One region of the Shewanella sp. GD03713 genome, then DNA from elsewhere that is predicted to be linked to it. Evidence: predicted binding sites of a transcription regulator. Region 1 holds the regulator's gene; each other region holds the start of a gene.

Region 1 (10,571 bases):
GACTGGCAAGCCAGAATCCACCATGGCGCGTCTCTCTAAAATTCATTTATGTATTGAAGTACCAGAGGAAGCTTGCCCGCTTGGGCTTGCACCGACCTCAAGCACCACAGCAACCTTAGTCATGGGCGATGCCATCGCCATTGCGCTGCTGCAAGCCAAAGGCTTTACCCGGGAAGATTTCGCCATGTCCCATCCGGGCGGCGCCTTAGGTCGTAAGCTGCTGCTTAAAGTCAGCAACGTGATGCACAGCGGCGATGATTTACCACTGGTTAAACACGATATCTGCATCACCGATGCCCTGTATGAGATCTCCAAGAAAGGCCTTGGCATGACCGCGGTTATCGATGAGCAAAACAAACTCGTGGGTATCTTTACCGACGGCGACCTGCGCCGCGTTATCGATGCCCAAGTCAACCTGCGTACCACGCCGATTGCCGATGTGATGACGCGAAACTGTGTCACAATTACAGAAAACGTTTTAGCGGCGCAGGCGCTGCAAGTGATGGATTCCAAAAATATCAACGGCCTGATAGTGATAGATAAAGAACATCATCCTGTCGGAGCCCTCAATATGCTCGATATGGTTAAAGCGGGAGTGATTTAATGCCACAGCAAGGTTTTTATGGCCCCATCAGCGACGATGTTTGGCAAAGGGCGCAAAAAATTAAACTGCTGATCTGCGATGTGGACGGGGTGTTTTCCGACGGCCGCATTTATTTGAGCAACTCAGGGGAAGAACTCAAAGCCTTCCACACCCGCGATGGTTATGGCGTGCGCTCATTATTGACCAGTGGTTTTAATCTGGCGGTGATCACTGGCCGTCAGTCTAAAATTGTCGAAAACCGCATGACGGCTCTGGGTGTGACGCATATTTATCAGGGCGTGGATAATAAATTCGTTCCCTATGAAGAGCTGCTGTCGCTCTACAATGTCACCCCAGAAGAGGTCGCCTATATCGGTGATGATATTGTCGACTTGCCGGTGATGAATGTGGTCGGCTTGGCCGTCTGTGTTGCCGATGGTCATCCCTATGTCCGTCAACATGCCCATTTTGTGACCCACTTAAATGGTGGACATGGCGCACTCAGGGAACTCACTGATCTGCTCTTGCTGAGCCAAAATAAGTTCACTTCCGCCCATGGGATGAGCATATGAGTCGTGTGACCCTCGCCATTATCGCCTTTTTTGGTACTGCGCTGGTGCTATATTGGCAAGTGCAGCAAAAACGCGGTGGCGATACGGATGACAGCTTGAACGTCAGTGACAGACCCGATTACATTATCGAAGATCTGCGCAGCATTGAGTTTAATGAGCAAGGGCAAGTTAACAGTCGCGTCACGGCAAAGCACATGGAACACTATGAGCTGAAAAACCAAACCGACTTTACTGAGCCCGTCTATCTTGTCTATCCCGACCAAGGTAAAGCAAAATGGCAGATCCGAGCCGATCAAGGTCGACTCAACAAAGATACCGGCAAGGTTGTATTAGAAAATAATGTTATTATCGATGCCATCAGCCCTGGTGAACCCATACAGACATTGTCCACCAGTTTTTTAGAACTCGATCTCAACACTATGATAATGACCTCTGACCGCATCATTTACGTCACAGGGAAAGATTTTAATATTCAAGGGCAAGGCCTTTATGCCGACCTTAACGCGCAGGAAGTGCAATTGACCAGTCAGGTAGTAGGAACCTATGAAGCAAAATAACATATTACTTGCCGGCCTAATGCTAATCACCAGCATGAGCGCCTTCGCCAAGGTTGGTGACTTACAGCAAGAAGTGAAAATTAAAGCCGTTAGCCAAACTGCAGACATTAAAAACAACCAGATCATTTTCTTCGGTCCGGTTGAAGTCACCCAAGGCTCGATTAAAATCCATGCGGATCAACTACGTGCATTTTCTGCCGAAGGGGAAAACAGCAAGATTTTAGTGGCAACCGGTAATCCTGCGACTTATAGCCAGATCCTCGACGATGGACGCCCAGCTTCAGCGAGCGCGAAAGAAATTCGCTACGAAATGGCGACCCGCACCCTGACCTTGACAGGCTCAGCCAGCCTAGACCAAGCGGGTAGCCAAGTGACGGGTAACCTCATCCGTTACGATATTATTCAGCAAAAACTGATCGCTGAGAGCACGGGTAGCGGTGATGATCGCGTGATTACCATTATTCAACCTGACAACTATCAGGAAGAGATCAAGAACCAGCCCGCGGACAAACCTGTGAAAAAACAGGACTCTAAATGACCCAAATCACCTTAAAAGCACAAAATCTCGCTAAGAGTTATAAGAGTCGTCAGGTTGTGAAAGATGTCAGCCTGACGGTGAAAACGGGTCAAGTTGTCGGCCTACTCGGCCCAAACGGCGCGGGTAAAACCACCACCTTTTATATGGTCGTGGGCTTAGTCAAAAGCGATAAAGGCCATATCTTTATCGACGATGATGATTTAACCGCCGATCCTATGCACCTGCGCGCCCGTAAAGGCATTGGTTACCTGCCACAGGAAGCCAGTATCTTTCGCAAGCTGACCGTGCATGACAATATCATGGCGGTACTGCAAACCCGTAAGGAGCTCAATCGCGATCAACGCGAAGAAGAGCTGGAGCATCTGCTCGAAGAGTTCCATATCACCCATATCCGAGATAGCCAAGGCATGTCGTTATCGGGCGGTGAACGTCGCCGCGTCGAAATTGCCCGCGCCTTAGCGGCCAATCCTAAGTTTATTCTGCTCGATGAACCCTTCGCCGGTGTCGACCCGATTTCGGTTATCGATATCAAGAAAATCATCGAACAACTCAAGAGCCGAGGCCTTGGGGTACTGATCACAGACCACAATGTGCGCGAAACCTTAGACGTCTGTGAACATGCCTACATTGTTAGTCACGGAAACCTGATTGCCGAAGGAACTCCCGCAGAGATCTTAGACAATCAGCAAGTTAGGGCTGTGTACTTAGGTGAACAATTCAGGCTATAGTTACTTAAACAGAGCCAATTAGCCTTGAATTTTGGCTTATAAGCGCCATCAATATGATAACAAGCGGCCTAAATTCAAAATAATAACGTAGGGATCAGCGGTAACATGAAAGCGTCACTCCAGCTCAAACTGGGTCAACAGTTAACCATGACGCCACAACTTCAACAGGCCATTCGTCTGTTGCAATTGTCGTCATTGGAACTGCAGCAAGAGATCCAGCAAGCCTTAGACTCTAATCCTCTTCTCGAGCTGGAAGAGGAGCAATTCGACGCGCCTACCGAACGTAAGCAAGATATCGCCGATACCGACTTTAGCGAAACGACGGCCCAGCCACAGGAACAAGACAATTCCACTGTGGACATTGCCGAGTCGTTGACCAAAGAATCCCTGCCCGAAGAACTGCCCATGGACACCACTTGGGATGAAGTCTTTACCGCCTCGCCAAACTCAGGTTCTGGCGCCAGCCGTGAAGATGACATGCCCTTCCAAGGGGAAACCAGTGAAGGCCTGTACGAACATTTAGAATGGCAAAAAAACCTCACGCCCTTCTCTGAAACCGATTTAGCCATCGCCACCGCGATTATTGATGCCATCGACGATCAAGGTTATCTCACTCAAAGTACTGAAGATATCCTCGAGGCCATGGGCAATCCTGAGATAGAACTGGATGAGGTCGAAGCCGTACTCAAGCGTATTCAACACTTCGATCCCGTTGGTGTCGCCGCAAGGGATTTAAGCGAATGTCTGCTTATCCAACTCTCCCATTTTTCGCCGGATACCCCACACCTCGAAAACGCCCGCATGTTGATCAAAGATCATTTAGATCTGATCGCCGCCCGCGACTTTAGGTTGTTGATGCGTAAGACCAAACTTAAAGAGGACGAGTTAAGGGACAGCATAGCGCTGATCCAAACCTTAAACCCTCGCCCCGGTTTGCTCATCACCCCTGTTGATGAAGAATATGTCATCCCCGATGTGTCGGTATCGAAGAAAAACGGTCGCTGGGTGGTCGAGTTAAATCCAGATTGCATGCCAAAAATCAATGTTAATCAGCAATATGCAGCCATGGCGCGCAGCACCAAAAGCCAAGCCGATAGCCAATTTATCCGCGGGCATCTGCAAGAGGCCAAGTGGTTTATCAAAAGTCTTGAAAGCCGTAACGAAACACTGCTCAAGGTGGCAAACTGCATAGTGCAATATCAACAGGGTTTCTTCGAATACGGTGAAGAAGCCATGAAACCTATGGTCCTGAACGATATCGCTGAGGCGGTAGAGATGCATGAGTCCACCATTTCACGGGTGACGACGCAAAAATACATGCATACCCCAAAGGGACTTTTTGAACTAAAATATTTCTTCTCAAGCCACGTCGGGACTGATGATGGCGGTGAGTGCTCATCCACGGCAATCAGAGCCTTCATTAAGAAACTGGTTGCAGCGGAAAACCAGAAAAAACCATTAAGCGACAGCAAGATGGCACAGCTTCTGGCAGAACAGGGAATTAACGTTGCGCGCAGAACCATTGCGAAGTACAGAGAAGCGATGCTTATTCCCCCTTCCAATCAGCGTAAAAGTTTATAGCCTAAAGTGGAAATCGGAGGACGTTTATATGCAAATAAACCTGAGTGGACACCATATCGAGATTACTGAATCGTTACGGGCTTATGTTGAGGAAAAGTTTTCAAAACTTGAACGTCATTTCGAACAGATCAATAATGTGCACGTTGTGCTCAATGTTGAGAAAATGCAACAAATTGCCGAAGCGAGAATCAACCTCACCGGTGGTGAAGTCTTCGCGACTTCAGAGCATGCAGATATGTATGCTGCCATAGACGTCCTGATCGACAAGCTTGATCGTCAGGTTATTAAACACAAAGAGAAGTTAACAAAACACTAGCAATGGAACTTCGTACCATACTGCGGCCGGAATGCACGACCTGCGCCACTCCGGGCAGTAAGAAAAAGGTACTGGAACTTATCAGCGACTTAGCCGCTGCCCAGTACCCCACCCTCTCATCTCAAGAGATCTTCGAAAGCCTAGTGGCGCGCGAAAAGATGGGGAGCACAGGTATAGGTAACGGCATCGCCATTCCACATGGTCGATTAACCGATATAACACAACCCATAGCCATATTGGTGAAATGTGAGGAGCCGATAGCCTTTGATGCTATCGATAAACAACCTGTCGACATTTTATTTGCGCTGCTGGTGCCTGCTGACCAATGTCAACAGCACTTAAGCACTTTGTCCTGCATGGCTGAAAAGCTCAGCGACAAACAAATATTGAAGCAATTGCGCAAGACGCATGATGAAACGGAACTCTATCAGGTAATCACTGGATGAAACTGGTCATAGTGTCAGGGCGCTCAGGCTCAGGCAAATCGGTCGCACTAAGAGTGCTTGAAGATCTCGGCTATTATTGTGTCGATAATCTTCCGTTGCCGCTGATTGGCAGCTTACTCGAACAGCTCAAGGGCAGTAACGATCTCGTCGCCATCAGCGTCGACGTGCGTAACCTGCCGGAGCAAGACAAGGTACTCGTCAAACAGCTCGCAAGCCTGCCAGAGGGCACTGAACTTACCAGCTTCTTCTTAAATTCCAGCGATAAAGTACTGTTAAAGCGCTACAGCGAGACTCGGCGCTTACATCCCTTATCTAAGAGCCGAGTATCACTGCAAGAAGCCATCAAGCTTGAAGGCAAATTGCTCGAGCCCCTGTCACAGCAGATGGATCACTACATAGATACCTCGAATCTGAATATCTATGAACTCAGCGACCAAGTGCGGCAAATCCTGCTTGGCAGTGTCGATAAGGAACTGGTGATCAACTTCGAGTCCTTCGGTTTTAAGCATGGTATGCCAACCGAAGCCGACTTTATGTTTGATGTGCGCTTTTTACCCAATCCCCATTGGGAACCCGAGCTGCGCCCCCTTACCGGCTTAGATGAACCCGTTGCCGAGTTTTTAAATCGCCAGCCGCTGGTCAATAAGTTCATCTGGCAAATCGAGAATTTACTCGAAACTTGGTTGCCCCACTTAGAGCGTAATAACCGCAGCTATCTGACCATCGCCATCGGCTGTACCGGCGGTCAGCACAGATCGGTTTACGTGGCCGAACAACTGGCTAAACGCTTTAGCAACGGCAAACACAAAGTGAATGCCCGTCACCGAGAGTTAAACCATGCCAAAGCTTGAGCGCCAAGTCACCATCTGCAATAAACTCGGTTTACATGCCCGCGCCGCGACAAAGCTCGTGGTGTTGGCCTCAGAGTTTGATGCCAGCATTACGCTGATCCAAGGTGAAAAACAGGCCTCTGCCGCCAGTGTTTTAGGGCTACTCATGCTGGAAACGGGTATGGGTAAAACCATTACCCTGATTGCCGAAGGCCCAGATGCGGAGCCCGCGCTCAATGCCATTTGCGCGCTTATCGACGCTAAGTTCGACGAAGCCTGCTAATTGCCTCGACATCTCATCTCGATGCTCCCTACCGTTATTCAGTACCCTGTTTGGTTTTGATTTCAGCACCTTATACCAGTAAAACACATTTGTGACTCGACGCCCTCCCGTGCGCTAAATTACAATATACTGCTGCGCTTTGGCTTAAGTCCTTTGGCTTAAGTCCTCAACAGCCAAACGCCCCTATCCACCGTCGCCACTTTGGAGGAAACATGCCTGTAGAAGCCTCAGACAGCTTACAAGTCGAACAACGTCTCGACCAACTGAGCCATGCCCTCAATAGCGGTATGTTTGTGCATGTCAGGCAAATGCTGCAAAACATGGCGGCGTCGGATATCGCATTGATTCTAGAGTCCTCGCCCCCTAAAGCGCGGCAAGTGTTATGGCAACTTATCGATCAGGATCAGCTCGGGGATATTCTCGATGAACTCAGTGAAGAGTTAAAAGATCCGTTGATCCGCGCCATGAGCCCTGAACGGGTCGCCAAGGCTACCGCCAGTATGGATACGGACGATCTCGCTTATATCCTGCGAAGCTTGCCGGATACCGTCTATAAGCAAGTATTGCAGTCAATGAGTCTGCAAAACCGCCAGCGGGTGGAGCAGGCGCTCTCCTACCCCGATGAAACCGCGGGCAGCCTCATGAACACAGATACTGTGACCTTAAGGCCCGATGTGAATATCGATGTGGTACTGCGTTATTTGCGCCAACGGGGCAATCTGCCCGATACCACTGACACCTTATACGTGGTGGATAAGCACGATCGCGTACTCGGCGGGGTAAAACTTGCGGATCTGCTCACCTGTGATCCCAATACTCATATCAGCAGCATTATCGATACCGATATCGAGAGCATTCCCGTGGGCATGTCCGACAGCGAAGTAGCGCAGCTGTTCGAGCGCCATGACTGGGTATCTGCGCCAGTGGTCGACAGTGAGGGCAAATTACTCGGGCGTATCACCATCGATGACGTGGTGGATGTTATCCGTGAAGACGCCGAGCACTCCATGATGGGGATGGCGGGGATGGACGACGATGAAGACACCTTCGCCCCTGTGGTAAAGAGTACTTTCCGCCGCTCACTCTGGCTGACGATTAACCTGTTTGCCGCCCTGTTAGCAGCCTCTGTCAGCAATATGTTTGAAGGCACAATCGAACAATTCGCCACGATTGCGATTTTAATGACGATTGTACCGAGCATGGGCGGGGTCGCGGGTAATCAAACCTTAGCCCTAGTGATCCGCGGGATTGCCTTGGGCCATATTGGCCAGAGTAATGCCCGCTGGCTGATTGGCAAAGAACTCGCCATTGGCTTTTTGAACGGCCTCATGTGGTCGATTTTGGTGTTTATCGCGGTATTAGTTTGGAAAGATGATATGGCGCTTGCCAGCCTGATTGGCGGCGCAATGCTCATCAATATGACAGTCGCCGGACTGGCTGGCGCCAGTATTCCGCTGATCTTAAAACGCTTGAAAGTGGATCCGGCGTTAGCGGGCGGTATGGTACTCACCACTGTCACCGATGTCATTGGCTTATTTGCCTTCCTAGGATTAGCGACCCTGTATTTAATGCACTAGCACAGGCCTAAGCCTTGCTAAAACGAGCAACAAAAATGGCGCCATAGGGCGCCATTTTTAATAGACGATTAGCACTATTTTTTAGGCGGCTGAAAGCCATAGCCCGTTAAAATCGCTTGTCCCTCAGGGGATAAAATAAACTCGGCCAGAGGCGCGGCCGCACTATTGGCATCCTTCAACACCAATAGGCCATAGTCGGCGCCAACGGCTAACTCTGGCGGTAAATCGACAATCTTGAGGCTAGGCACTTCTTTTTGTGCCAGCACCGCATTGGTGCAATAGGTTAAGAATACGTCCGCCAGCTTATTTTCCATCACCCAAGCATAGGGATTGCGATCTTTGGGTGGTTTAGCACTCTCTGGCCCACCCGTTAGCTGCAATGCTTTGGTTTCTAATGTGGTTTTTGCATTGGCTTTTAAAGCCTCGGCTTTCGCAAACACAGCCCAAGCATAATCCCCCGCGGGATCGGCTTTTGGCGTTGACGTCCCAAGCTTTATTTGCGGCGCGAGCAGGGTGTCTAATAAGTTCGCACTGGTGAGTGGTACATCCGCCTGGGCAATGGCACAGAGCTGGTTACGGGCAAACATTTGCACCTGTTGACCCGCTCCCGCATCGACTAAGGCCTGCGGGTGTTTCATATTCGCCGAAGCGAAAATATCCACTCGCTCACCCTCTTGGATCCGCTTGAGTAATAAGCCCGAAGGCGCATATTGCGCCGCGACTTTAGCGTCGGACTTCGCCTGATAGGCGGCAATAATATCGTTCATTGCCGCCTTTAAACTGCCTGCGGCCCTGAGTTCAATAGGGGTTGTCACCTCAGCGCTCATTGGCGCGCCTTGTACCATTCCCGCCATCAATGTCGCCCCTAAACTGATTGCTAACACTAAACCCTGTTTTGCCATGCTGTTATCTCCGTTTGCACAGGAAAATGTCCTAGTGCATACAAGACGGCAAAACCTTTAGCGGATCAAGTATTACCGCTGCTGGATAAATTCAAATCGGGACGATTGTGGCCAAGATCACTTAAGTCGTTTAGGTGAATGGACAAATTGTCCCCGAATGCAAAATGTAGCCTAATGCAAAGAGCGAGTGCAGAGAGTAAAAAGTCGCCCGTAGGCGACTCTTATTTTATGGAAATTATTGCCCCGTTGGGGTTAATACAATTTCCACTCGGCGGTTTTGCGCGCGACCTGCGGCATTCGCATTCGATGCAATAGGACTCGCCTCACCCATACCCTTAGATTTAACGCGAGCAGAAGCCACACCTTTGCTCATCAGGTAGTTGCCCACTTCGCTGGCGCGGACTTGTGATAAACGTAGGTTGTACGAATCTGAGCCGCTGCTGTCGGTGTAACCTAATATGTTCAGTTGAGTCTTGCTGTATTCCTTGGCCACCAGCGCCACTGAGTTAAGTACGCGTTTAGCGCCATCACTCAGCTCAGTTTGGTCGACACCAAAGGTCACTTCGTTTGGCATATTGAGAATAATATTGTCACCGTCGCGGGTTACACTCACGCCTGTCGAGGCCAGTTGTTGGCGCAGTTTGGTTTCTTGCACATCCATGTAGTAACCAATCCCACCACCGACGGCGGCGCCTGAGGCTGCACCAATTAAAGCACCTTTACCACGGTCGCTCTTGCTAGAGGACGCAACCCCAACAGCCGCGCCGGCAACCGCACCAATTAAGGCGCCCGTCGTTGCTTTTGCCGTTTGTTGCTCATTGGTATAGGGATTGACTGTAGAACAGCCAGACGCAATCAAGGCGCCTGTCACCACAACAATCGCAAGCTTAGATGCTGGCAGTGATTTGATCAGAGAAGGCTTCATCATTTATGACCTCATAACATGATTGATGATGGTATTTGCCCGCCAAAAGGCAAAGGGCGTGGCAAGTCGCCAAAGGACACCATAAAAAATCGCAGTATATAAGCATTCTCTTTTGAGACAATCTTTAATCGCTTCTTTGCTCAGTTTATGACTGATTCAATCGAAAACAACACTAAATAAAAACATCTTAAGATCATCTATACAACATTTAGAGTAAAAGCACTGAAATAGTGCAAGCTGCACCGTTTCAGACATGGCTTTAAAAAGTCACCGTTTGAAAAGTTTTAATAAGTTTATGATTTTTAATAAAAATATAAATTTATAAATGTTGGCACGGATTTTACATACTAATAAATAGGTAGAAGAGCAGAGGCGCTCAAAGCCACTCGCTCAACACCTTATGTAAGCTGTTTGACATCAATGGACGTTAATCTAAGTGCCCGTTGTGAGGCATGTAATCGAAGCACAATCCCTAAGTGGATTGAGGAGAATAGAGATGAAACATCTGATGAAACTTATTAGTCATTGTCGCCACGAATGGTTGTCCCTGCGCCACCTAGGACATAGCCAGTGGGATATAGAACAGCGTCATTAATCACCAAGGAAAGCACCGAAAGAACCAGCAAGCAGACAGAACATAGAGTAAGAGGGATAACCCATGGGAATCGCCAATCATAGTCTTAAACCTGACGTTATTTTTGAAGTGAAAGTCAAAGGCAGATTACTCTCTGAT
Region 2 (10,571 bases), 2.5 Mb from region 1:
TGTTCAGCATTTGGCGCTTGATAGGGCACAAACACCTTCAAAGAGGCGGGCAGGATATCGATATTGAGTTCCTCCGGCTCACAAATCTCGCCATCAATCACATACTTGCATGGGGGCTGACTGCTGATCTTCACCTTTTTTGCGTGGGCATGTTTCACTTTGCCCGTGTTGGCCGAGGTCGCAGAGTCGCTATTGGCGGCCTCTTTAATCCAGCCAGTAAAAGCCAGTTCAGCTAGACTGATAAGCTGTTCATTCGGCTCATTGTTTGAATCTAACCAAGTGATATCCAACAAGCCGTCGGTCATATTGGGTTCACCCTTACCTTGGGCGAGTAAGCTGGTAAAAGGTGCGGCATTGGCAACCACTAGGCTGTGGGTTTGCACTGTCATTGGGGCTTGGTCATCTAAAGTCAGCTGCAACTCGAGGTTGGTGTCGGTGTTCACCGCGCGCCACAAACCATCGAGGTAGGCGAGTTGGCCGAGGGCATTTTTACGCTCGCGGCTCGCCGACTCAATCATTTGCTGCTCAAACCCAATGCCGACCAGCAGTAACACCAGCCGCTCATTACAACGCGCCGTGTCTATGGTCTGTGTCTGGCCTTGGATAATATTATCAAGGGCTTGGGAGACGGCATTGAGCTTACTGCTTAAACCAAAGAGGGCGTGTGATAGGGCATTAGTGGTGCCTAGCGGGATAATGCCTAAGGTGATATCGGTGTCGATAATCTCCGCCGCGACCTCAGTGACTGTGCCATCGCCCCCGCAAGCGATGATGATATCGGCGCCCTGAAGCCGTGCTTTTTTCGCTTGGGTTTGGGCGCTAATCTTTGGCGTGGTGAGCGCTAACTGCACCTCAAAATAGCGTTTCAGCTCAGTGCAAATTTGTTCGCCATGGCTCTGCCATTTACCCGCGCCAGAGACGGGATTGGCGATAATCCAGGCTCGCTTATGCAGTTTGATTTCCCCTTGAGTGTACATCTGCTCCAGCGCTTTAAGTTGCCAGCGATTTAACCCTGCGGTTTTACGAATGCTTTTAATCTGTTGCAGCACCTCGGCGAAGCTGAGCTCGGGGCGGCGGCACACAAGATAAGCGGCCAGCACCATTACGGAACGCCCGCGGCCGAGTGCACAGTGGATTAATACCCGCTTTTGGGCGCGTACTTGGCGATGTAACCAGTTAATCGCCTGATTTAATTGGGCGCTAGTCGGCACGCTGTGGTCAAGAATGGGAATATTCAGATAGTCGATATGATCCTCATACAGGGACACATCGAGGCCGTCGAATTCGGCGGTGACATCTAAAATGGCGGTAATGCCATAACGATTCAGTTTAGGTAAATCTGCAGCGCTTAAGCGGCTACCCAAGTACAGATATTTATCAATGGCTTGCATTGAAGGCACGCTATCGCGGCGGCGCGCCCAGAGATTATAGAGTCGGCACCCTAATAAAAACGGAATAAAGCCCCAACGAATATACCAAGGGATGGAGCCATCCTGACGTTTTCTAAAAATACTGGCGAGATTAAACCAATAGGCCGAGCCGACAAGGGCGAGGGAAAGGCTGCTCCATGCCCAAATAAAGGTGAGGATAGGGGAGTGCCCCGTTACGGCGAAATAACCAAATAACAGCGCTCCGAACAGGTAGAAATACTTAATGTGGATCCTACTCAGCATTGGCATCTCCTCCATCGATAAACGGCGAACCTCAGAGAAACCCACTTTATCGTGACCAATGACTGTCGCGATAAAGTGGTTCGGTGGTACTCAATTGAACTGTGGTTCCCCTGATTGACTCGTTTGCGGGACTCTCTACTTTCCGTCATCTGTCCTAGCAGCGGGTATCTTTCGCTTTAACGCCTTCTTTCAGTTCTTCACAGGCATCTTCAATCGCATTGCCGGTATCTGTGATGGCTTCATCGATTTTTTCGCCTGCGTCCTCGGCGTGGTTGTCGCTACAGGCTGACAGTCCAAAGGTTAATAATAAGGCTAAAAATGCAGTGGTAATCATGGTCATAGGTTTCATATCGATTCTCCTTTTATCCAATTTAAGCGCGTGGTGCCTTGCCCTTAAGGGCGTTGACCAGCAGTGAAATCACAAGTAATACAATAAATAGGAAGAAAATAATCTTTGCGATCCCCGCTGCGGCGCCAGCGATCCCCGTAAATCCAAACAGTCCGGCGATAATGGCCACAACCAGAAACATTAAGGTCCAACCTAACATAGCCACCTCCTTTGTCTTATTTCGGTTTTTCTGTCTACTTCACTCTGCACGTTTACGTCGAGCGAGCTAGTTGCTGGAGGAGTTGAATAAGCTAGCTTACGTCTTACATCCTGTTATCACTCAATCCCGCAATAAACTCACAAAGGGGATATTGCGAGCTTAATGCCAACTTTGAAATTTTTGGTTAATCTACTGATTATTAGTGTAATTTTTAAATTCTGTGTTGGCGGGAGTATTGGCTGATATAAGCGAGATAGGCAATTTTTACCTGCGATTCGGTAAGAGTTGCAGTGAGATAATTGCGAGAACAGCATAATGGCTTGAGAGTAGGTCGAAATGGCATTATGTTGTTGATTTAAAAGTGAGAGCTAATTTTTTGCAAAATCAATGCTATTAGACCCATGGAGTCACACATTCATAATATGTTAATTCATTCAAGCAACTCCTACTTCGTAAGCGAAATCGAAGCGCTCAGTTCAGGCCCTGTTAGCATAATAGGCTATGTCATTGCAGCTGTTATGTTTATTGTTGCTTATAAATATACGCCTTTCATAAAATACATTTCGGAAACCGTTAACTTAAAACCAAGCACTATTTTTGTGCTGAGTTTTAGCTTTATCCTACTCGGTTTTTTCGCGACTCTTTCTATGTATCTCGATATTTACCAAGTTCAACAATCTGTTTTGGAAAATAAAACGCAGGTGATCTCTGGATGTATAAAGGATCATCAAATCAATCAAAGCGCTAGCAGAGAGGAATCCTTTTCGGTATCGGGTGTACGCTTTGCATACAATGACTACGTTACTGCAAGTTACTTCTTTTCAAATAAAAACCACGAATCATTTATTCAAAATGGCCAGTGTGTTTCTATTCTCTATCTGCCTAACTTTAAAAATGGCATATTAAAAATCGATAAGGTGTAATTTTAGACCTGTTGCAGGCGAGCATTGTCACGGCAGTGGTCATCGGAAAAAGGGATTTTTCCGTTGAGCCCCCAAGGATGGGTTTACGGCGTGCCACTGAAGTGACAATGCGGAGCGGAAACGGAACTCCAATCGGCTTTTGGCATTATGTATTCGATTGATTGAAAGCAATTATGCAGAGCGGAAGCTGGATGAGAAATGGCTTTTAACCCAAAAAATGAACGTAAAAAAGCGGGTTAAGTTTTCACTTAACCCGCTCGATAAGGTTTCCCAAAGCGAATTAGCAGCGTTGCAGTGGTTTCCAGCGTTGCAGGCTGACTGGAATACTTACCCCTTGGGATAACAACAGGTTAATCCGTGCTTGGTAGGCCGCGCCCTGCATCAAATGTTTCGCCAAATCCACTGCATTACGCTCGCGGTAATCATCTAAATAACTGCCTTTTGCCCAAGCATTAAAGGCACCGAGGGCAGGGCCTGCCCAAATCTGGTAATCCATTTCGCGGCCAACTTCACCTGTGTTTGACCAGCGGCTCGAAAGACCCAAATACCAGCGGAAAATCAGCGCCATTTTGCGTTTAGGATTATCCAGCGCGCGTTCAATTTGCTTAGGATCGCGCTCATTAAAGTGCGCCACAGTACCTGCCCAAATCTCATCTAATGAGGCGCGAAACACTTGCTCTTCCAGCTTTTGTCTTTCCTCTGCTGGAATCGCCTCAATCGAGTCGTAGCGGGTGTAAATTTCATAGAGTTTATTGGCGCGCATTGGGAATAGAGTGCCGCGCTTAACTACTTGTAACTTAACGCCCATTTCAAACATATCGGCGGCGGGCGCCATAGTTACATCGGCCATTTCAGTGGTGGCGAGTAATTTACGGGTATGTTCGCTGGCTCCCGCCTCAACACAGGCTTGGTTGATTGAGCCAGTGACAATAAAGGCCGCGCCCATATTGAAGGTCGCCAGCGCCGCATCGGGCGTGCCGATCCCACCACCTGCGCCCACACGGATCGGTGTTTTGTACTGGTACTTGGCTTGAATGGTATCTTTGAGCGCCAAAATGGTCGGCAATAACGTGACCAGAGGGCGATTGTCGGTGTGGCCGCCAGAGTCGGCTTCGGCGGTAATGTCATCGGCCATGGGCACCGATTGCGCCATCAACATTTGATCTTCGCTGATAAGCCCTTCGTTCACTAATTGCTGCAGCATCTTAACCGGGGCTGGCTCCATAAACTTGGTCGCCACCTCGGTACGGCTGATTTTAGCAATCACTTTATTGCCAATCACAATCTCGCCGTTGGCGTCGCGACTCAGGCCTGCGGCGCGGTAATAGACGATTTGCGGTGTTAAGCCCAAGAAGGCCGAAGCCTCAACCGTACGCACTTGATGCTTGAGGAAGAGTTCGACACTGCCACGTTCAAGCGCTGGTTCGCTCGGGCTGTGGATCAAGTTAAAGGCGTAGGGGCCATTGGGCAATGCCGCTTGAATGCGTTTAATCGCGGCTTCAACGCGCGACGGAATTAACCCTGCCGCGCCAAAGGAGCACAGAATGCCCGCCTGACCTAAGGCGATAACTAACTCTTCCGAGGCGATGCCGTTGGCCATGGCGCCCGCGTAGTAGGCGTATTTCACCCCATGCACGCGGCGAAAATTACTGTCGCCCAAGCTTTGGGTGCCAAGGGCGGGGGCGAAGGCACTCACCGGATGCAAACCATTGCTTTTGTGTAAACCATTGCAGGGTTGAGCTTCTGCAAGACCGACCACCTCGGCGCTTTGGGCAATGCCTAGGCCTTTTTCGGCATGATTGACTAAGTAACAGGCTTGATTGAGATCTTTAAGTTTTTTGCCAAGGGAATCGATATCGAAACTGATGGCGGCTTCATCAACCTGCCATGGCCAAGGACTGAGTTTTTTATTATCGAGAGAGTTATTATCGAGTGTGGTATTCGTCATTTGGGCTTTTCACTTTTAGGTGTTTGGGGCCTGAATTTATTTGCCGCAGTGAGGGTATTCCCTTGCACTGCGGCTGTTGTGTACTGTTTAAGCTAACTGTTGTTAATGCCGCAAGTTAGGCGCTCGCGCTATGCCTCTTCGATGCAGATTGCGATATCGGTTACCTCATAAATGCGCAGGCCATCCTTACTCAGGTTGGCATCGCCCTTGATGATGCGTTTTCCGTTTTTATCTTCAATGCTGGTGATATGCACATCCAGCGACATCTGTTTGTTTAATGGATTAATTTGACCGCGATACTTCCATTTAATTTCTGACAGAATTTGGCCAAATTTCGGATTATTAAAGCCTGCACCTAGGTCTTGGTCTATGGCATAGGTTTGCAGTAATTCGATAATCGCTTCGACGCCGAGGGAGCCTGGCATTACAGGGTCCTGATGGAAATGGAACTGGAAGAACCAATCGCTCGGGTCAATAGTGCGCTCGGCGTATAAGTATCCCAGTCCCTTCTTACCGCCAGTTTTTACAATCTCGGCCTTATCGATAAAGTTCAGCTGACCACCCGCGAGGCGGTAGTGTGGCTTGCCCTGTGGCGCCACGAAACTGCGGCCATTTTTATCTAACAGATTGATTTGGCTGTCGGCTTTGATACCGCGCTCAATATGCCAGGCTTGGGTTGTTTTACCATTGTCGATCCCCAACTGGTTTTTAAGTGCATCGGCCTTAAAGTAACCGAAAACCGCATTACCACGGTAGAAGGGCTCGCCATCGCAGCTCAGTTCGAAACTAAAGTTTTGAATGATATTGCTGCCAGCAATCACAGTGGACAGCAGGCGCGAATCGTTGACTATGGTTTTACCGCGTAAATCCACTTCGCGCAGCAAGGTGCCACTGCCGTCGAGGTTGCGGAAGAATAATTCCTGCCCCGGGAAGCCTAAGGTCGTGCCCATATAACCCGAGATAAAGCCATTGGGCTGTAGAGATATTTCCATCAGCACAGAATAAGGCATCACGGCATGATGGCTGTTTTTAACGTAATACCAAGCGTTGCTGGGCACTTCATACTCGGCAATACAGGAGGATGGCTTTTTCAGCTCGCCACGTTTGCCCTCAATGGCCACCACGCGGGTGGTGAGTTGCAGATCGCCGCAAGGCGTGCGCGGCGGGATTAAGCCACGGTAAATACTAAAATCGGGGCCGAAGCAGTTTTCAATATCGCCAGTGGCAAACTCAAACAAATGATAAGGCGTAAACGGCAGGGTGTCGGGCACGCGGTTGGCGTACTTAGAGCCTGCTGGCGCAATCGGCGCACTTACATGCTTAAGCGGTACAACGCCTTTATTTACGGGAGCGGCCATATCCGGGATTTGCGCCATCAGCGGCGCTTGTTCCACTTGCTTGTCGATATTTGCTGCTTGGGCATCATTACTCTGTGAAGAATGGCTTTGCCAAGAACTGCTCTGCGAGTAGCGGGTACAATCCGCTTCTTCTTTAATCATCACCCCGAGGTTTTGGAAATCCACCACCACTTTACCATTGAGCAGGATATCAATATTCGCCTTGGCATAGGGGCGAGGGCTCATGCCTATTTCGGTGACTTCCATGCGATAGGTGAGCGTGCCTGATTGTGGCAATACCTGACCGCGGCAGCGTACTTTTTGCGATGTGTTTTCAAGGGGTTGGAAACGACCGTTTGTCACCCCAAGGTGCATACCAATATGCAACATAAAGAATTGCAGTAACTGACCACAACCTTCGGCCATGAGGGAGCCTGCCATCACTTGGTCGCCCTTGAAATGGCAGGGGAAATACCAATGGTCGGGGGCTAATTGCTTGTGACCTTCAATCAAGCCTAAGCCCCAGGCGCCGCCATGCACGTCGAGCTTGCTGACTTGTTCGATCATCAGGAATTTTTCCGAGGCGAAGCACAGTGAAGGCTGGAGACCAAACTTCGCCTGATGGGCCGCATGTTCACCGCCGAAACAGCCGCCAATGTCGGCGCTCAGTAGACGATGGATTTGGCCGTAGCTAAAGGCCGTTTGTGCGCAGTTTAGTAGAGGAGTGAAGCGTGGCTGATTGCCGTTTCGGGCATATTCATTGGCCAGTGCAATTTGTGCCTGCTCGCGCAGCTTAATTTCGGCCTCGGTGCGGATCACCCCTTTGCCATCGGCCAGTTCTTTATCGGTAAAGAATCCCGCGCAGCCGCCGTCCATCTTGAGGATCAGCTTATCGCCCACGAAGCATTCGTAGGAGAAGAAAAACAGCAGGGTATCGCCATTGCGGGCAAAGTGATTGATGGAGATATCGTAGCGCAGGGTATCACCGCCACGGGGCAGGTCCCCAAGGAAGGTGAGGGTGCAGTCGAGCAAGCGATAGACGCGCTCGCCTTTGTTTTCAAAATCGATACCTAAGTAGCTGATCAGCATTAAGTCGCATTGGCCCGATTCGACCGCCACCGCCCAAGGGATTTGGCCATCGACCAAGAAGGGCGCATCCACGGGAATGTCGTACTCTGTGGTCATAGTGCTCGGTTGATAGCGGTTCATTTGGGCGTTGAGCTTAGTCACCCGCGAGACCAGTAGATAATCCGAGGTTGGCAGGCGCACGCGGCGGGCGTAGCTATCGATAATGGCGTAATCGGCGCCAAAGACCTTGGCAATGTCACCCTCGGCATATTCCACCAGATCCTGATAGTTCCAAATGCAGGGCTTAGCCGCTGGGATAGGTGGTGTATAGGGTGCGACATTCGCGTGATCAGGTTTTAACTCTGGTTTTACTTCTGGGACGGGTACAGCGTGCTGCGCCGCAGCGGCATTGGCGCTGGTGGTAACATGGGGGGCAACAGACCCCATTTGTGTCGTCTGGGACAATTGCGCTTTTAACAGCGCATCGGCCAGTTTGAGCCCCTGCTCACGGCTCTGTAAAAAGGCTAAGTGCGCCTCGCGGGCCAATTTCTGGTTTTGTAACAGTGCCGCGCTATCCTGCGACGCCCTATCCTGCGCCAAGGGCGCCGCCGAATATTGGTGTGGTGCGTTAGATGACATACCGCTCTCTACTGCTATTGGTGTGGCAAATGGGGTGGCGTTTTCAGCCGTGGTATCAAGTGCAGCCTGTACTCTGGGCACAGTTTGTGTCGCCTGCGGTGCGACAGGCCGCAACTGGCGCATTTTGCCTTGGATGGCGGCAAGTGCGGGCAGCGGCGTATCCACAATATGTTGATAGATATCGCGGCCACCGAGCGTCACGGGTTTGATTAAATGTTTTTGCTCACTCAAGGTTAAATCCTGCTCAAGGCGCAGTTCTAGTTGCGCCGCCTGCGTTGCCGTTTGGCTTAACAGCAGCAGTGAGCTCACTCCTTGGCTTTGGGTAGAGACTAATGCCTGTTTTTCGGTGTTTTTATCCGTACCCGCAGACCCGTTTTTTAGGCTTAACAGGGCATTAAGAAGACTGGCCATACCCGCAGCGGCAAAGTTATGCCCAAGGGTATTGGCGACTCGATTGCATGGCGTGCCCATAAGATTAAGCTGCGCTAATAGCTGCTCTGCGGGCAGTCGCTCCTCTGGGGCAATACATTGCTCAACCATATGAATGGCAGCTGGCACTGAAGGATTGGCGATAGCCGTTTCGGTTATCAGCGAATCAAGCAGCTTGGGCAGCTGATGATGTGTGCCAAATGATTGACCACGAATTTGGCCGTAACCCTTTTGAGAACTGTTACTCGCTTGTTGACTGTTGCTCGCTTGCTGGCTGGTAAGCACGATAGCGCCCGCGCCTTCACCCACCTTCCACTGTGGATTCACGCTGTTAGCATCGAGATCAACGGCGATTTGAGCGTTTTTCAATATAACCTGTTCAACACTGCCGCTTAAATCCACGGCGGCAATCACTACGCCATCGAGGGCCTCTTGGGACAGTAAGTTTTGCGCCACATCGATACAGCGAGCGACCGATTGCTCGGCGGCTGAAATGGTAAACGCCGGGCCATTAAAGTCCCACAGCGAGGCGATGCGCGACGCCATAATATTGCCAATAAAGCTGGTGTATTGATTGAGCTTGGCGGCATCGAGCACGCTGTCCATAGCGATGGCTTCAAGGGCGAGGTATTCATCATTGGAGAGGTGAACGCCTTGTTTCTTTAAGCTATCCGCCAGTTGAGTGTGCAAATTCACGCGGCCACGGAATTGGTGCAGTTCAAGCTCGGTTTCCATCGCCACTAACACCGCGACCTTGCTGCCAGCGGTTAACTTGGCATCGCGAATCGCTTCGTCGGCGACTTTGATCAGCAACAATTGCTGGGAGATCAGCCTGTCATCCTCATTGGGCGGCACTTTAAAGCGCAAAAAGTCGAAATCAAACTGCTCGATATAGGCGCCTTTGGGTGCGCGATTTAGGCCATATTGGCTAAGGATGTCGGGGTGTTTATCTAAGCCTTTCCAGCGGTTAGGTGGCAGCGGGATAAAGGCATCCGTGTGAGCTAATAGCGCCTTATCCAGCGCATTGATGGAGGCCAAAGGCCCAAAGTGCGACGCCATGCCGATAACGGTTAATGCTTGCTGCTGATAAACAGGTTTGTTGGCTTGCCTCTCGGCGCTGTGAGTTGTTGGTTGATAGGATTCCAACAACAGATGGGCATTACAGCCACCAAAACCAAATACAGATACCCCCGCATGGCGACGATCATTGCCTGTTTTATCGGGCCAAGTCTGCAACTGAGTGGGGATATTATTACCGCTAAACAATCCCTTAGGCGATGAAATCGGCGCCTTGAGGTTGATACTCGCCGGTAGATGGCCTGAGCGCATGGCGAAGATCATTTTCATGATCCCAGGCATGCCGGCAGCTGTGAGCAAATGTCCAAGGTTGGATTTAGCCGAACCTATCAGCGGCGCCATAGTGCCGCCGAGTTTATCTTCGAAAAAACGCTCCATCGAGGTGAGTTCAACCTTATCCCCCAGCGGCGTGCCGGTAGCATGGCATTCAATCACTTCGATATTGCTCGGATGCGTGTTAGCGGCGGCATAGGCACGCTCGAAGGCTTGCACTTGGCCCTTACTGTTGGGGCTTAAGACAAATTGGCCCTTGCCATCGTTCGATAAGCCAATACCACTGACCACGGCATAAATATTATCGCCATCGCGCTCGGCATCCTCTAAGCGCTTAAGCACTAATACGCCAGCGCCTTCACCTGCGAATAAGCCTTTGCTATTGCTATCGAAAGGCGCCGAAATCCCATGGTCTGGATAGGCGTGGAAAATCGAGAATCCCATGTTGATAAAGAAGGGATCTGCGCCCGATACGGCGCCCGCGAGCATCATATCGGCCTTGCCCGTGGTTAAATAATCACAGGCCAATTTGAGGGCATAGACTGAGCTGGCACAGGCGGCATCGAGGCTGAGCTGTGCGCCGCCAAGGCCGAGGGCATCACTTAACAATTTAGAGGCCGTGTGGGCAATGGCGCCATTGGCGGCCTGTTGCGAGC
Region 3 (10,571 bases), 140 kb from region 1:
TCGATAAGAGCTTTATTGCCTCCTACGATAAGGACGAAAAAGACACTCGTTTACTCGCCGCATTACTCAATTTTGCCTATGGTTTTAACGTCACCGCGGTAGCGGAAGGGATTGAAACCGTCGAGCAAGCCGAGTTTTGCACCGAAAGGCATTGCAATGTGTTACAGGGATACCTTTTCTCACGCCCCATAGAGGCGAGTGAATTTGAAGCTAAGTACATCACTCCCTTACTTCCTAAATAGCGAACCTAAATTGTGAAGATTATCTTACGTTTGGCTAGTGCCGAGGTTTTCGTCTGGTGAGGAATATTTTCTTGCTTTACACTCAGCAATAGACAAATATCTGCGCCCCTTTCTGATGCAGTGTGCTCAGAGCTTCAATCACAGTGTTTAATTTGGTCATTTGGCAATGAAAATAGGTATCTTATCCCAGTTCCCTGAGTTGTATTCCACCCGACGTTTAGTCGCGGCCTGCGAGAGCCGTGGCCATGAAGCCGTGGTTATTAATACCTTGAATTGTTACATGAATATCAACTCCATCAAGCCGAGCATTCATTATCAAGGCCAAGAGTTAACGGGATTCGATGCCATTATTCCGCGGATCCACGCGAGCGTGACCTTTTATGGCTGTGCCGTTGTGCGCCAATTTGAAATGATGGGCGTATTTGCCGCCAACGACTCGATTTCAATCGCACGTTCACGGGACAAGTTACGCGCGCTGCAATTGCTTTCCCGCAAAGGTATCGGCATGCCTGTGACGGGATTTGCCAATAAACCCAATGATATTCCCGACTTGATTAACATGGTGGGCGGTGCCCCTTTAGTGATTAAGTTGTTGGAAGGCACCCAAGGGATTGGCGTGGTGTTAGCCGAAACCAAAACCGCCGCCGAGAGCGTGATTGAAGCCTTTTTAGGGCTGAAAGCCAATATCATGGTGCAGGAATATATTAAGGAGTCCAACGGCAGCGATATTCGCTGTTTTGTGGTCGGCGATAAAGTGGTGGCTTCGATGAAGCGCCAAGGGCCTGAAGGGGATTTTCGCTCTAATCTGCACTTAGGCGGCTGCGGCGAGAAAGTAAAAATTACGCCCGAAGAGCGCAAGATGGCGGTTGCCGCTGTGAAAGCCATGGGATTAGTGGTGGCGGGGGTTGATATTTTACGTTCGAATCGCGGCCCCTTGATCCTAGAGGTGAACTCGGCGCCCGGTATTGAAGGCATTGAGCAGACCACGGGGATTTCGGTGACTGAGCCTATCGTGGAATATATTGAGAAGATGGTATTAGCGCGTAAATCGAATCGCGCCGTGATAGCCTAACAAAAACGCCGCGATTATCGCGGCGTTTTTTTAGCGTTTAATTTTATAAATCAAAGCCGTAGGAATAGCCTAAAACAACCTTGGCATCATCACCCTGCAGATCGGTATCCGACACCATAAATGAGACTGTACCCATGCTGGTATCGGCACTGAGTGTGACGTTGTAATCTGAGTAGTTATCCTCATCGAACCAAGATTCGACTACATCGCCGCTAGAATAACCGTAGTGCAATGACAGACTCAGTTTATCCGTCAGTGGGAAAGACGCAGTGGCCGCAAGATAACTCATATCTTTGTTATCTAATGGCTCGGCCGCGACATCATCACCGGCGTTGATCACGTGGGAATAACTGAGTTCAAACCATTTCCAGGTGATGGCACCGTGCAGTTCACCAAAATCGATGCTGCCTTCGGCATCGGGGTAAGCGTAGTAGAGGTAGCCAATGTCGTAGCTGAGGTCTTCGGTGATGTTGCCGCCGTAGCCTGCGTAGAGATCCAACTCATAGCTGGTATCGTCGCCAAAGTCGACATTTGAGGCCCAAGTGCCAGCATAGAATCCGGAGTCATGGCTATAGTCAATGCCTCCTTGGATGGCGACCGCATCATTGGTTTGAGTGACCCCGCGCCATAGATAGTTTGAGGTGCCGCCAATATTGCCGGACACCGCCGCAAAGGCGTTGGTCGTTAATAACAATCCCGTCGATAATGCCAAAACGCTGTACAGTGATTTTCTCATTCTCATCCCCTCGATTGACTTATTTATCGATTCACTCATGTCACCACAGAGTGGGTGACATTGGTGCATCATGGTTTTTTCTGATAAGGGAATTGCTAATCACATGCCATTATTTGAACATCTTTAAAAACAATTGGTTGCATAATTGATGTTAATTAAATGTTTTAAAATGCTCAAAAATGGAGCGGTGGACGCACTGTGTTTGTGCAAAAAATCATCTTTCATGCTTTCGTGAGGGCAAAAAAAACGCCTCACAGAGGAGGCGTTTTATAAAATCAATGTCGAGCGAATTAGTTCACACTATCACGCAAGGTTTTACCCGCTTTAAACTTAGGCACAGTGGCTTCAGCGATCTGAATTTCTTTACCTGTCTGTGGGTTACGGCCAGTACGAGCTGCGCGAGTGGAGGTTTCAAAAGAGCCAAATCCAACGATAGAGATCTTGTCACCGTTTTTCATTGATTCAGTAATAGCTGCTTCGAAAGATTTCAATGCACGTGCTGCTTCAGCTTTAGTGATATCGGCATTTTCTGCAATCTTGGCAATAAGTTCAGTTTTGTTCATCTTTATTGTCTCTTCTTTCCGTAGATTTATTAAGTCAGCGTGCCTAACATGCCACAAGGTTTAGCCATTGGAAAGCCCTTTGCTACGGGCTTGTGTCCTATAAGTAACAAAAATGCAGAATATTTACCCCATTCGTGACTTAGGTTTTATTCTTCGAGCAGTTGATATAAGAGCTGCTTTACCAATTTGGGTTCGAAGGGTTTATCGCACAGGGCATTGACTCCCGCCTGAGAGACATTGCTCAGGTGAGCATCATTCGCTTCCGAAGACACCATGAGGATAGGCACATGGGATTGCTGGCTTTCATTACGGATAAATTGAGTGAGTGCTAGGCCATCAACACTGGGCATATTGTAATCGGTAATGATCAGGTCAAACATATTATTACGCATTAACTCAATGGCTTGAGCGCCATCTTCCGCTTCGGTGATCTGCTTGATCCCAAGGTTGCCAATGGTACGTTTAATCACATTGCGCGCCATGCGGCTGTCATCGACCACGAGCACACGCACGTCATGCACATCGAAGTGACTTAGGTCGAGTTCATCGTGGCTGAGTAAATCGATGGTCGCATTTAGCGCCTTGCCTAAGTGTTCGGCATTAAAAGGTTTTGGCAGAATCGCGACCACGCCAGACTGGCGGAAAATTTCTAATTGCTCGCGGCGACATTCACTCGAAACCAACATAAATTGGATGTCTTTATATTCGCTGTTGGTGCGCAGGTAGCTTAAAAACTCGGTCGCGGTGCCATCTTCAAAATACATGGCACTGGCGATGAGATCCGGCTTGTGGCGGGCAATCAACTCCCTTGCTTGGGTCAAACTTGCGGCATTTTGGATGCTGATAATACCTTCTTGCTGTAAACGCTTGATGATAATGCGGCGCTGGGTTTCCGATGGCTCAACAATGAGAATCGAGAGTTCGCTAGGCGATAAATGAGTCATAGTGGCTGGCTTTATCAGGTCTTTTAGGGAGCCGTTAACTTAGGCTAGAAACAAGGGCTTAGCAATAAACAAGCTTACGCTTTTACCTTTGCGGTTAAATAATGATGGGTGATGCGGGAAAAGGCTACCCAATACTGTACTAACAATAAGGCGATGATGCTTAAGACTAAGGGCAACATCGGGATGTTGTGGCCTTCAACCACCACTTTGACGTCTTGCGGGGTAATTTGATAGGCGATAATCGCGGTAATCCCCAGTGCCGACAGACCTAAGGTCTGTAATCCAATATAAATTTTCAGCACTAAGCTAGACCAAGGTGCCTGCGTGAGTATGCCAAACAAAACCGGCAATACACCTAAGCTAAAGAGGTCGAACGAACCAGTAGCAACGGCACGGAGTAGTGCTGCCACAGCAAACAGGGTGTAGAGGGCAATCAGTAGAATAAGGCGTTTAGGCATAGGGTTAGCGTTTATGGCTGATTTTAAGTGGAGCAAGTGTAGGAAAAGCCCTGAACTGAGTCCAGCATAACCGTATTATCATGTAGAATACGCCTTTGCTTAGGCATTCAATATTAGGTTAAGTGATGACAGAAGTAGAATTTTGGGACTTAGTGACCCGCAGTGAACCCGCGCAATCCCAGGAATCTTTAGCGCAGGCATTAAAGCAAAAGTTGGCAGAGCTGAGTGACGAGGAGTTAAAAGCCTTCGATAAATTGTTTGGCCAACAGATGCGTCGAAGCTACTTATGGTCGGTATGGGGAGCGGCTTATATCATTACTGGCTGTGATTCCGATTATGCTTTTGCCGAATTTCGCGCGTTTCTGATCTCACTTGGACAAGCCCGTTACGAGGCGGTGATTGCCAATCCAGACACTTTGGCGCAGTTAACGGCATGGCCTGAGAAGGACGGCTATGCCTATCCTTTTATCGAAGATTACGACTTGATCGCGGGTCAACTATTTGAAGACAGAACGGGTAAGGAGTTGCCTTTTATGCCTTCGGGTAAGGCGACGCCAGCGGGTAAAAAATTTAGCACTAAGCCCAAAGATTTAAAGCAGCAGTATCCTGAGCTTAGTGCGCGTTTTCCGTTTTAATTCGGCTTAAGAGCGCAAGCAGGCATTGCTGCTAATATCGAAGGTCATGCCATAGCGAGGGCAAGCTTGGCGCATCAGCTGATGCTCTTGCTCCGCTAATTGACGGCTAAATTCTTGATCGAGCTGCTTTGTCATGCGCTCTTCTGCCTGCTGTTGTGATTGAGCCAGTTTATCAAAGTGAGACTTTACCACTTGTTGCTGCGTAGCACTAAGCGTGGCGGCATGGCTAGGTAAACTGATAAGTGTGCCTAGGGTGAGGAGCGTCAGTAAGGCGAACTTTGCCATTAAAGGTTGCTGTAGATTTGCGGTTGTTAGTTTCATAGATAACTCCAAATTAAAATCACCGGAACTCGGTCGATTGTTAAATCGTCGTTTGGCTTTCATCGTGCATCCATGACAAACAAAACCAAAGGTATTGCTGAAAAATTAAGCTTACCGGAGGGATCTTGAACCTTGGCTGAACCGCTATCTTACTGCTCGTTTCGCATTTCTTGACATTGAAAGCCCTGTTTACGGGCATCAAAACCGCATTTTAAACCGCATTCCCAAGGCACATCATCGTAGAAGGAAGATTGCTCTTTGGCATAGTCTCGGCAAGCTTCGTAGCTGTCGAAATTATCCATTTTCTTATACTTCCCAGAATCATAACCATGGGTATAAATAAAAGATGACCAGGTTTCGGGGCGTGTATCTTTCTCTCCCGAGGAGATAAACCAAATAGCGCTGGCAAAACAAGTGAACAGGATTAACACAAACACAGGTACAACGGGGAATTTCATTTTTCATTCGTGGTCATAAAATAGTGTGCGAAGGATAATACTTTTTGGCGTAATATGCGCGTTAAATGATCACAAATTAATAACTTTATCCCTTATGGGGTATTGGATACAAAAAGATACGAGTTTCCCTAACATTATCTAAAATATTTACTAATCTATACAAAAGCTTACGCTAGTGATGCTGTATTGAGTTTTGTTTTACATTAAGCTGAAGTTCAGGTTAGATTTTGTACGGTATATGGCAGAAACAATTAGGCCTAGGAGGCAAATATGAAAGTTCAGTTCTTATTACTCGCCAGCGTGTTGAGTTGCAGTGCTGTATGGGCCGCAGACGAGGCGAAAACCGACCCAGTGACAGAAGATGGGGTGGTTAAGATTGTTTGGCAAAATCCAAAGGATTTCCGTGATATTAAATCATCGGGCGAAATTCAGTCCCGTTATGAAAAGCGTTTATTCGATACCTTAACCACCAATATCAATAAAGAAGCGGCAAAGGTTTTAAAACCGAATCAAAAGTTAGAGATGACGGTGACCGATGTCGACTTAGCCGGTGATATGCGCCCAACCTTTGGTGCTACAGCCGATGATTTACGGGTGATCAAAGAGATTTATCCACCGCGCATGACCTTTAGTTATCAAGTGCTTGAGAATGACAAAGTCATCATCACCGGGGACGAAAAGCTTTCAGACATGGGCTTTATGACGGGCATTCAACCTATCACTGACAAGCCATTTATGTATGAGACTGAAATGCTGCGCGATTGGTTAAAGAAAACCATCGCACCTAAACTCTAGGCGCATCTGTCACCACTCTCGCCTAAGCGCTTAGGGCTTGGGTTATATTGAGTTCTTCTAACAGGCAAAATCCGTTACTTGCGGATTTTGCCTGTTTTTTTGCCTTGGCACTTAAGGTCGATAGGCTATGTTCATTACAGTTATAGGTATGGGCGGGGGTAAGCACGCCGACACAGAGGCTGATTAGCTTGTGATAACAGGCTTGTCCTTGCCTATCATCGGCGAGCATTTCTTGGGCTTGCCAGTGCTCTGCACTATAAAAGAGCGACTTATTGGCCTCAAAATCCGTCAAAATGCGTTGGCAGCGGTCGATGAGTTGCTCACAGGTGCTGATCACCACAAAGTCATCGCCACCGACATGGCCGATAAAACAGTTGTCCGTCTTGTATTTCACTAACAGATTGGCAACCTCGCAGATCACCTCATCGCCGCGGCAAAAGCCGTAAATATCGTTATAGGGCTTGAACTGACAGAGGTCAAAATAGGCCAAGTAGAAAGGCTTTTGTTGGTTTCTGAGGCGTTTGAGTTCTTCCTGAATAGGCACATTACCGGGTAAATCCGTTAGCGGATTGGCATGCCTTGCCATCTTGATCCTGTGCTCGGTGATCCGCTGTAGCAAATCTTTAGTGTGGCCAATGCCGAGCAACTTGCCACGGCGCAGAATGATAAATTGCTGGGCGACAGTATTGGCGCTCTCCGAGGTCAGTAATTGACTCACAATCGACAGGGGCTCGCTGGCTTCAATCTGCAACACTTGCGGGTCCATCACTTCACTGACGGCGTGGTTTTCATGCAGGGCTCGGCCATAGGGCGTGCTAAAAAGCTCCAGCAAAGTCGCTCTACTAATAATCCCCAGCGGCAGTTGATCTTGCACCACAACCACGGCCTGTAAGGCGGGTTGAGAGCTAAAAGTATCGCTTAAGTGCTTAAGCTTGAGTGTCGGTACCACAGTAATAGCGCTGGTGCAGAGGCTTTCGGCGGATTCGCTGTATCTGGGCTGAACTTGGGTATTATTCGGCACTAAAGTCGCTTTCATTGCGCGGCTTGGCTGCGCCTCGGGGCGTCCGAGCAAATACCCCTGACAATAGACTATGCCTAGCTGTTTGAGTACGGCGAGTTCCTCTTGGGTTTCAATCCCTTCGGCAATCACTTTGCAGGTGAGGCTCTGGCACAGTTCGACAATCGAGCGTACAAATTCTTGTTTAACCGGGGTTGAATCGATTTGGTGAATAAAGTGACGATCGATTTTCACATAGTCGGGCGATAACTCTGACCAGAGCCGCAAACCCGAATAGCCTGCACCCAAGTCATCGATAGCGGTCATAAAGCCTTGGCTGCGATAGTGATTCAGGCAAGATTTCAGTAAGTCGATATCGTCGGCGGGATATTGCTCCGATAACTCAATCACCACCTGTGAAGGTGAGATCCCAAGCTGCTGTAACAGTTGCAGCGTCATGCCCTTAGGATGGGTGGGATCGAGCAGGGCCTTAGGGGAAATATTGATAAACAAACGGCCTTGGAACTGGCGCAGTTTGAATTGCTCTAGCGAAATACGGCGGCACAGAGTCTCGAGTTCGCTCAATTTGCCCTGATGTTCCGCGGTTTTAAACAGCGGAATGGGTGAGTAGAGCGGGCTGTGCTCTGGCCCGCGGCTCAGGGCTTCAAATCCGTGGATCTTGTGTTCCAAGATATTGAATATGGGCTGAAAAAGCGGGCTGATTGCCCCCTTTGCGATTATCTTATCAAGCTCTTTTGCCAGATCTAAACTCGTCATTACTTCAGCCCCCACGACAATGTTTGCGGAGTCTATGACTTAGAAATGACAAAATGATGACAATTTTGTTTGCCGAAAATCCGTAGGTTGGAAATGAGAGCAAACGCTGAAATCGATGATATTTCAGCGTTTATTGAATTAGCTCTGCTTTTTAAAGGCGTGCAAGGTTTTTAGTAGGGTGGCCAGTTGGCGCACTAAGGTTTCTAGTGCGGCGGGATCTAGGCTGCTCTGTTGTTGCAGCTTAGTGAGGTCATCCACTAATTCTTGCACATAGGGCAAAAAGCGGTTGCTCGACACCATAAAGCCTTGTTCGGCTGTGAAAATGCTAGTGAATTTCCCATGGCCCGCTTTTTTCAACTCATCTAACTTAGTGTCAGCGTCTATGGCTTGGCGATAGGCGATTTGAAGGTTTTCTTTCAGTTGCTCTATAACCTTAGTGTGTGGCATAACAGCGTCTCATTGCAAAATTTGCAGGAATTATAAGGGGCAAAGGATATGGCAACAAGTCGGTGGCGACTATTACTGGCGCTGTGCGGCGTCGCAATGTTTACCTGTGGGCCGAGTTGGGCGGCGCAAACGGATAAACCGCCGTTTTATCAGGTGCAATGGCAGGGGAAATCCGCTTACCTTTTGGGTTCAATCCATATTGGCCGTGCCGATTTTTATCCTATGCCAGCGCAAGTGGAGGCGGCATTTACCAAATCCAAGGGATTAGTGGTTGAAATCGATACTAATAAAATCGACAGCCGCGCCCTATTGCAAAAGTATGGTATGGCGACTCATGAACAGGGGCTCGATTGGCAGAGCCGAGATAAGCAAACGGTAGAGGTGATGCGCCACTATTGTGAAGACAAGGCAAGCTTATGCCAGTCGATTCAAGCCTTTGCACCTTGGTTGCAGGCATCTCAACTTAATCTTTTACGTTACAATAGCTTAGGGTTTATTACCGACTATGGTGTCGATATGCAGTTGCTTGGCCGTGCGGGTAAGCCTGTGTATCAGTTGGAGACGGCTGAGTCGCAGTTCCAATTACTGGCCTCCTTCGATAGTCAAGTCCAGTGGTCTATGGTGCGCGAAGCCATTAATGCCTCTGATGCCGAACTACTCTCGCTGGTTGAGGCGTGGCGCTCCGGTGATGAAACTGCACTTGATACTTTGATGCAGGAGCAGCTTGGCGGTGAGGGCGATACCCTGATGCTGGATAAAATTCTTTGGCAGCGTAATAAGGTCATGGCCGATGGCATGATGAGATTAATGACCGCAGAAGCAGCCAGCGAGCCATTATTTGTGGTAGTAGGCGCAGGCCATGTGGTGGGTGATAAAAGCGTAGTTCAGCTACTTAAACAGAAGGGGGCCACCGTAATCGCCTGTTGGCGTGAGCAATGTAACTGATATCTCTGTGTGACGGATGATTGGGTTGGCACTCTGGTGTTGAAAACACAGGGGTTGAACGCACCAGGGTTTAACGCACTAGGGTTGAACATACTTAGTGCGCAGAGTGAGTGTCTAATCAACGGCTTTTAAACAATAAAGGACGCCTTGGCGTCCTTTATTGTTTCGCGAGCTTATGCGGATGTGTCGGTTGCGGCGCTTTGCCCCAGAAAATGCACATATCGGCCGAGCGAAATATAGGGCTCGCGTTGGGAATATTCGAGCTCCATCGTCAGCAACTTTTGATAGTCAAAATCCGCAGGCTGATGTTTTTTCAAATAGTCGTGAATGACTCGCACGCCAGATTCGCGCAGCAGGGTCATGTGCCATTCGGCAAACCATTGTTTAACATCATGAATATAAAGCGGGTGCGTGGGCGTGAGGCGCACCTTCTTCTTCACCTTTAGATCGGCGGCAACATAGTCGAAATTACCCGACACTAACGCATGGAAGCGCATAGCCTCTTTATTGTAAAACATCAGCGAAAACAGCCCATTGGGCTTAAGCATGGTCAGCAAGCCTTCCATGGTGGTTTTCGCATCGGCCAGCCATTCGACTACGGCATGGCAGAGGATAAGATCGAACTTGCCATGTTCGGCGACGGAGAGGGCCTGAATCGGTGCATGAACCAAACGGATTGCCAATGGCGTGTCGCTGGCATCGATTTGTGCTTTCGCTTGGGCAAGCATTTCAGCGGAAATATCGCACAACACCACTTCATGGCCCAGACGTGCCAGCTTTTGGCTGAAATAACCAAAGCCGCCGCCGGCATCTAAAATCCGCAATTTTTTATCGCCCAATTGCGCCAAAGCGGGAGCGAGATCGCGCCATAACACGGCGGCACGGATTTCACCTTTAGGGGTGCCATAAATGTTCTTCGCGAACTTTTGCGCGAGTTTATCGAAATTCTTATCTTGCACGGGTTAACTAAGTTAAAGACTGGGGGCGATAGTGTGGCACAGGCGTAATATTTTCGCACTCGCAGTGTGGATAAGGCAAAGTCATGCAGGGCCATGTTTTTATAATATATTGATTTTTAATAGGATAAAAAATCACAGTAAAGTTGGGGATATCCAGAACTCTATCCGCTGGGGTATAATCACGCCGTTTTCGATAAACCTGACTCTAATATACCCAAGCGA

What was found. The regulator sigma-54, encoded in region 1, starts transcription at its own class of promoters, with help from an activator protein. The targets are predictions, from matches to a motif close to GTTGGCACGNNNNTNGNNT.
Region 2: the regulator sigma-54 is predicted to act here: its motif matches at 2,373-2,391, upstream of N5E87_RS14510 (DUF1328 domain-containing protein).
Region 3: the regulator sigma-54 is predicted to act here: its motif matches at 2,143-2,161, upstream of N5E87_RS02795 (TorF family putative porin).

The regions. Positions count from the first base shown of each region.
Region 1 covers NZ_JAOCIW010000001.1:765,503-776,073, reverse strand. The annotation lists gene N5E87_RS03475 (KpsF/GutQ family sugar-phosphate isomerase) at 1-604, shown strand, start outside; gene kdsC (3-deoxy-manno-octulosonate-8-phosphatase KdsC) at 604-1,155, shown strand; gene lptC (LPS export ABC transporter periplasmic protein LptC) at 1,152-1,712, shown strand; gene lptA (lipopolysaccharide transport periplasmic protein LptA) at 1,699-2,250, shown strand; gene lptB (LPS export ABC transporter ATP-binding protein) at 2,247-2,978, shown strand; gene N5E87_RS03450 (RNA polymerase factor sigma-54) at 3,084-4,559, shown strand; gene hpf (ribosome hibernation promoting factor) at 4,588-4,875, shown strand; gene ptsN (PTS IIA-like nitrogen regulatory protein PtsN) at 4,878-5,321, shown strand; gene rapZ (RNase adapter RapZ) at 5,318-6,172, shown strand; gene N5E87_RS03430 (HPr family phosphocarrier protein) at 6,159-6,434, shown strand; gene mgtE (magnesium transporter) at 6,647-8,011, shown strand; gene N5E87_RS03420 (molybdate ABC transporter substrate-binding protein) at 8,086-8,913, opposite strand; gene N5E87_RS03415 (OmpA family protein) at 9,149-9,841, opposite strand; gene N5E87_RS03410 (transposase) at 10,497-10,571, shown strand, end outside.
Region 2 covers NZ_JAOCIW010000001.1:3,283,147-3,293,717, reverse strand. The annotation lists gene N5E87_RS14520 (diacylglycerol kinase family protein) at 1-1,673, opposite strand, end outside; gene N5E87_RS14515 (hypothetical protein) at 1,828-2,022, opposite strand; gene N5E87_RS14510 (DUF1328 domain-containing protein) at 2,045-2,221, opposite strand; gene N5E87_RS14505 (DUF3592 domain-containing protein) at 2,623-3,144, shown strand; gene pfaD (eicosapentaenoate synthase subunit PfaD) at 3,425-5,092, opposite strand; gene N5E87_RS14495 (beta-ketoacyl synthase N-terminal-like domain-containing protein) at 5,221-10,571, opposite strand, start outside.
Region 3 covers NZ_JAOCIW010000001.1:624,242-634,812, forward strand. The annotation lists gene N5E87_RS02785 (GGDEF domain-containing response regulator) at 1-242, shown strand, start outside; gene rimK (30S ribosomal protein S6--L-glutamate ligase) at 409-1,314, shown strand; gene N5E87_RS02795 (TorF family putative porin) at 1,358-2,050, opposite strand; gene N5E87_RS02800 (HU family DNA-binding protein) at 2,341-2,613, opposite strand; gene N5E87_RS02805 (response regulator) at 2,760-3,557, opposite strand; gene N5E87_RS02810 (hypothetical protein) at 3,632-4,015, opposite strand; gene N5E87_RS02815 (DUF4240 domain-containing protein) at 4,141-4,650, shown strand; gene N5E87_RS02820 (hypothetical protein) at 4,657-4,971, opposite strand; gene N5E87_RS02825 (hypothetical protein) at 5,121-5,429, opposite strand; gene N5E87_RS02830 (DUF3016 domain-containing protein) at 5,700-6,224, shown strand; gene N5E87_RS02835 (GGDEF domain-containing protein) at 6,247-7,998, opposite strand; gene N5E87_RS02840 (prephenate dehydrogenase) at 8,137-8,445, opposite strand; gene N5E87_RS02845 (TraB/GumN family protein) at 8,494-9,390, shown strand; gene N5E87_RS02850 (methyltransferase domain-containing protein) at 9,564-10,349, opposite strand.